2 linked regions of the Mucilaginibacter gracilis genome follow. The protein of the gene in region 2 interacts with the protein of the main gene of each other region in a pairwise test. Links are inferred from orthologs where the notes say so. Each region holds a gene or a part of one and is shown on either strand. Other genes may lie near its edges. The genes, in order: dnaB and dnaA.

The links.
Region 1: the proteins of dnaA (region 2) and dnaB interact in binary tests that used the Escherichia coli proteins (3 or more experiments, as listed by UniProt). The link is inferred for Mucilaginibacter gracilis from one-to-one orthologs.

The regions. Positions count from the first base shown.
Region 1 is NZ_RBKU01000001.1:3,704,861-3,708,102, reverse strand. Bases 175-3,079 are described here. They hold dnaB (replicative DNA helicase), read left to right. Parts: upstream 175-798; coding sequence 799-2,361; downstream 2,362-3,079. Other genes in these bases: chrA (chromate efflux transporter), read right to left, coding at 2,502-3,079; rlmB (23S rRNA (guanosine(2251)-2'-O)-methyltransferase RlmB), read right to left, coding at 175-494. Outside these bases: more of rlmB, read right to left, coding at 1-174; more of chrA, read right to left, coding at 3,080-3,242. UniProt on the Escherichia coli protein: The main replicative DNA helicase, it participates in initiation and elongation during chromosome replication. Travels ahead of the DNA replisome, separating dsDNA into templates for DNA synthesis.
Region 2 is NZ_RBKU01000001.1:6,115,729-6,118,899, reverse strand. Bases 181-3,014 are described here. They hold dnaA (chromosomal replication initiator protein DnaA), read left to right. Parts: upstream 181-800; coding sequence 801-2,228; downstream 2,229-3,014. Other genes in these bases: BDD43_RS27275 (Uma2 family endonuclease), read right to left, coding at 2,339-2,866; BDD43_RS27285 (acyl-CoA mutase large subunit family protein), read left to right, coding at 181-434. Outside these bases: more of BDD43_RS27285, read left to right, coding at 1-180. UniProt on the Escherichia coli protein: Plays an essential in the initiation and regulation of chromosomal replication. Binds in an ATP-dependent fashion to the origin of replication (oriC) to initiate formation of the DNA replication initiation complex once per cell cycle.

The sequences.
Region 1 (3,242 bases), 2.4 Mb from region 2 along the record:
CTCTCGCGGCAAACCGGAATGTTGTATAACGCCCCTGCGGATGTTTTAATGGTATCTGGATTAATTTGTGCCGTACCTTTTGACGGAACTACGATGGCATGCACACCGGCACATTCGGCAGTGCGGGCAATGGCACCTACGTTGCGCACATCGGTAACGCCATCTAAAATAAGTATCAAGGGCACCTCTCCCCTTTCAAACACCATAGGGATGATGTCTTCAATTTTTTGGTAGGTAATTGGCGATATAACAGCGATAACCCCCTGGTGATTTTTAAGTGTTATCCGGTTTAGTTTTTCTACAGGTACCTGCTGCGATTCTATCTTGTATTCGGTTAATAAGGTTCTGAGTTCGTAAATTAATTCGCCGCCAAGGCCACGCTGAATAAAGAGCGATTCGATATCCTTTCCCGATTTTATAGCCTCTATAACGGCCCGGATACCAAACACCATCTGGTTGTATTCGCGCTTGGGCTCCCTGTTGTTAAAACTCATAATTTACTGCTGTATAAGTCAGCAAAATTAGCATATTAATTGGTTTCGGGGTAGTTATACTTAAACTTAGCATTGGTTTTTTAAAAGTAATTAACATTATGTAGGGTTATTAACATTAAGGTTAAATGCTTAATAATGAATGGTGCTTTTATTTTTATCAACACTTAATTAACAACGGCTGTTAATTACAATCAACACTAAAAATATATTTTTTTTCATTATCCACATTTTCCATTTTTATAAAAATTAGCATTGTTAGCAACATTGCAGCCGTTGCCAAACCTTTTTGTATATTTTTGTACAAATGATTTTTGAGAACGAGAACCAGGCAGGCAAACCCAATTTTACAGGTGAAAGACGCAGCAGATTTAGCAGTACGGTACAAAATGGAGTAGGAAAATTACCCCCGCAAGCAACTGATTTAGAGGAGGCTGTACTGGGTGCACTGATGCTGGAAAAGGATGCCCTATCATCGGTTATTGATATACTAAAACCCGAGGTTTTTTACCGGGATAGCCACCAAAAAATATTTCAGGCTATACGCGTTTTGTTCGAAAAAACGTCGCCGGTTGATATTTTAACCGTTACCGCCCAACTGCGTTTGCAGGGCGAACTTGAAATGATAGGCGGTGCCTATTACATTACCGAATTAACTAACCGCGTTGCTTCGGCGGCAAATATTGAGTATCACTCGCGTATTATAATTCAGAAGTATTTGCAGCGCGAACTCATCAGGATATCAACCGATGTTATTAATAGCGCCTACGAGGATACTACCGACGTTTTGGATTTGCTTGACAAGGCCGAAAAAGGTTTGTTTGATATAGCCCAAAATAACCTTCGCCGCGATTCGCGCAAAATGGATGATATTTTGCACGAAACGCTAAAAGAAATTGAAGCTTTAAAGGATAAAAAGGATGGTTTAACAGGTGTTGCATCCGGCTTTACCGATTTGGACAGGATGACATCGGGCTGGCAAAAATCAGATTTGGTTATTATTGCTGCCAGGCCGGCTATGGGTAAAACAGCATTTGTTTTAACCTGCGCACGCAATGCCGCGGTAGACTTTAACCGCCCGGTTGTAGTGTTCTCGCTCGAAATGTCGTCGGTGCAGTTGGTTAACCGTTTAATATCCGGGGAAACCCAAATTGAACAGGAAAAAATACGCAAGGGCCGCTTAGAAGAGTGGGAATGGGAACAGATACACTCTAAAATTGGCCGTTTAGAACAAGCACCGCTAATTATTGATGATACCCCGGGGCTTAATATATTTGAGTTTAGGGCTAAATGCCGCAGGCTAAAATCGCAGCACGATATACAGCTTATTATTATTGATTACCTGCAACTGATGCAGGGCAAGGCCGATGGTAAAAATGGTAACCGCGAGCAGGAAATTGGTAGTATATCGAGAGCATTAAAATCGGTAGCTAAGGAATTGAATGTACCGGTTATTGCACTATCGCAGTTAAGCCGGGCGGTTGAAAGCAGGCCAGGTGGTTCAAAAAGACCCATGTTATCGGATTTGCGCGAATCGGGTTCAATTGAGCAGGATGCGGATATGGTACTTTTCCTTTACCGCCCTGAGTATTACGGACTGGAGTTTGATGAAGATAATAACCCAACAGCAGGCGTAGGCGAGGTAATTATAGCCAAGCACCGTAACGGCGAAACAGGCCGCGTGCGCTTAAAATTTGTTGGCAAGTATGTTAAATTTACCGATTTAGATGATGGCCCTGATAACTTTGGCACGGGCGGCAGCGGCGCTCCAAGTCCGTTTGCAGGTTTGGCCCCATCTCAGGATTTTGATAAGCCGAGTAATTTTATCATCAGGCCATCAAAAATGAACGATGAAGAACCACCGTTTTAAGGCTGGTAAATAAAAACCGTATCATTGCGAACGATAACGTGGCAACCGCACGTAAAGCTTTGCGTTATGCAGGGAGAATATACCTCCGTGAGATTGCTTCGTGCCTCGCAACGACATCTTTATCGAGCTTTATATTCCAATTAAAATATAAAACCCAACGCAACCCCGATCACGATAATGAACGGGGTTTTTATTTTTGTGTATTTTAACAGCAGGAATGTTGCAACAATAATGCCGTTGGCTAACAAATTGATACCTACCGGCCTGTAAAGCAACAAAAAAGCTGTAGCCATAAAACCCACCGCTACGGCGTTAATACCGCTTAATGAGTTTTTTATGCGGGTTATTTTTTTCAAATCTTCCCAAAACGGAACGATGAATAGTATCAGTATCATGCCGGGCAGGTTAATACCTATTACGGCTACAACGCTACCCAATATTTGGCCGCCTATGCCGTAACCTTCGTTGCCCAAGGCTATGCCGCCTAAAAAAGATGTGAACGAAAATGTAGGGCCCGGCAAGGCTTGTTGCAACGCATAGCCCGACAAAAATTCGGTAGGGAGCAGGTAGTGTTTTACTTCAACAAACTCGGTGTACATTAAGGGTACCAATACCTGTCCGCCTCCAAAAATAAGGATGCCATTACGGTAAAAGTTTTCGAACAGGCGGATTGGTAAACTAAATGGCGATGTACGGTTAACAATGGCACCTAAAGCTGCAAACAACAATAAAATACCAATAAAATACGCCACCTTATTGGGGTTAACATTGGCAAAAAGCTTTACCCGCAATTCGTTTTCCTGCGGCTGAGTTTCCATCGCCGATGACAGTATGCCACCCATCATAATAAGGATAGGGAAAGCATAAGGGGTTTGCAAAAT
Region 2 (3,171 bases):
TTGAAACCCTAACCGATGAACTGGAAGCCGCCGCTCAATTATATATTGATAAAATAGATGCAATGGGCGGCTCGGTAAAAGCCATTGAGCAAGATTATCTTCAGCAAGAAATAGCAAAGGCGGCGTACCAGCATCAAAACGATATTGAAAGCGGCCAGCAGGTGGTAGTGGGCGTTAACCGTTTTACCCAGCCCGAAGAAAAAGGTATAGAACTTTTTAGGGTTGACGATGCTATACGCATTACACAAATTGATAAGCTTAAAAAGTTAAAGGCCCACCGCGATAACGGTGCCGTTGCCCTTGCTCTCCAAAATTTACAACAAGCTGCCCTTGGCGATGAAAACCTGATGCCTTATATTTTAACAGCCGTGGAGTGTTATGCCACTTTGGGCGAAATTGCCGATACACTGAGGCAAATATTTGGCGAATATTAAAACAATTTATTGCTTTTGCCATTGATGGTTAAGCAGGTATAAATAATTGAAAATTTAATTGAAGGTAACGAGATGGATGCCGTTTTTTTGTCTTAATTTTGAACCCCCTCGCAACCCTCCCCCTAACTATAAAGCTATGTTTTGATTAGGGGGGAAAGCTTGGATTTTTTTTGCAATTATGCGCTTTATAGCTAAAAAGTGGATAATTGCCGTAACAAACGCGTTACAGAGTGTTTTAATGATGAATATCGGAAAAGTGAAATTTTAATTTTTTTATAAACTTATTTTTTCAATATTCGATGTTCCGGAACAGGCCCTGATTAAGTTTCGTTGGGTGTTTGTAAATCAATAATTTAATAGATGATAATGGAAAAAACGTGTACAAATGTTTGGAATAACTGCTTGCAGATAATTAAGGACAACATCCCGGCCCAAAGCTTTAAAACTTGGTTCGAGCCTATAAAAGCCTTAAGAATTGAAGGTAGTGTATTAACCATACAGGTACCAAGTTTATTCTTTTTTGAGTGGTTGGAAGAACATTATGTTGGCTTATTGCGTAAAACAATAAAAAAGCAATTAGGCGAAGACGGGAGGTTGGAGTATAACATTGTTGTTGAGCAATCATCATCAAGCAAACCATATACTACCAACATGCCATCTAACGGAAACGGCGCCGAAGGTAAAAATCAATCAATGCCAATACCAATATCTATTAATAAAGACATTAAAAACCCGTTTGTGATACCCGGACTTAAAAAGTTACAGGTTGACCCGCAATTAAATCAAAATTACACGTTCGATAGCTTTATCGAGGGCGATTGTAACCGCCTTGCCCGTTCGGCAGGTTATGCAGTTGCAGCTAAACCCGGTGGCACATCGTTTAACCCATTAATGATTTATGGTGGAGTAGGTTTAGGTAAAACTCACCTTGCACAGGCCATTGGTAACGAAATTAAACGCACCCTGCCGGATAAGCTGGTACTCTATGTATCGTGCGAGAAATTTACCCAGCAATTTGTTGACGCTCTAAAGCACAATAACATTAATGATTTTGTGAACTTTTACCAGGCGATTGATGTGCTGATTATGGACGATGTACACAACTTTGCCGGTAAAGAAAAAACACAGGATTTCTTTTTCCATATCTTTAATCACCTGCACCAATCGGGCAGGCAGCTTATTATCACATCTGATAAAGCACCTAAAGATTTGGCCGGTTTAGAAGAGCGTTTGCTATCGCGTTTTAAATGGGGCCTTTCGGCCGATCTGCAAATTCCGGATCTGGAAACTCGTATGGCTATCCTCAAAACCAAAATATATCAGGATGGTATTGATTTGCCAAACGAGGTTATAGAATACGTTGCCCACAATATTGATAACAATGTGCGCGAACTGGAAGGTGCAATGGTATCATTACTGGCACAATCCACACTAAACCGCAAGGAAATTGATTTAAACCTGGCCAAGCAAATGTTGAAAAACTTTATCAAAAACTCAACTAAAGAGATTTCGATGGAGTACATACAAAGCCTGGTTTGCGAGTACTTTGAGGTACCGATAGAAATGGTAAAATCGCAAACCCGCAAACGCGAAATTGTACAGGCACGCCAAATATCAATGTACCTGGCTAAGGCACACACCAAAAGCTCACTAAAATCAATAGGTTCATTTTTTGGTGGCCGCGATCACTCTACAGTGATATATGCCTGCCAAACCGTTGAAGATTTAATAGATACCGATAAAAAATTTAAAGGCTACGTGGCTGATATTCAAAAGAAATTAAAGATGTCGTAGTGAACTACGATGGTCCGATAAAGAAAGAAGTCCCTGTTTCAGAAAGAAATAGGGACTTTTTTTATAAGTCGTAAAAAACGCGGCGAATTTTGAATAACCGAAAGAGATTGTTAAAATGTGAACTGAGCATTTATAGACTTAACGGTTAATTGCCCGTCGGCAGATGGTAACTGCTCATAATTGCCGTTTCGCAAAAGGTAATGCCAAACGTTTTTATTTTCCGGGTCTATAATAATGTACTCAGGAATTTGGTTTTTTTGATAAAGTTCAAATTTCTTTTTCTTATCGTAGTCTTTATTTGACGACAAGACCTCCAAAACTATGTCTGGCGAGCCGACAATGCCTTTCTTCTCAATTTGGCTTAACTTGGCAGTGCTGATAAAAACAACATCAGGTTGTACAACAGTTAGCCCGTCATCTAAATACACATCCAAAGGTGAAATATAAACCTTGCCCAACTGATTGGCCTTTACTGCCTGTGTAAGATTGAGAAATATATCGCCCAATAATTCCTGGTGATCTGATGTTGGTGATGGTGACATGTATAGCGTATTATCAATAACCTCACAACGGGTGCCTTCGGGGAGCATATTAAAAACTTCCATTGCGGTGCGTGGAATGTCAAGTATTTGTTTCATAACATAGCTAATTTAATAACAAAACTCTACAAAACGAAATCTGTTTGGTGGCGTTCCATTTTGCAATTATAGACTACGATGTACTTTTTATGATTTCAGTTTTGAAAAATAGTATATTAGCAAATAACCCAAACCTAATGAAATTAAAGCTAAAATTGTGGCATGTGCTTTTGCTTTTTTTGCCTTTTGTATGCGGCTGCGTGATACTGGAATTTCATTATCGACTCAGTTTTGAAATTGCAAACTTTTTGTCGGTTTTAACGCTATCGCTTATTGTTTACTATCAAACCTATTTAGTTTTAAAT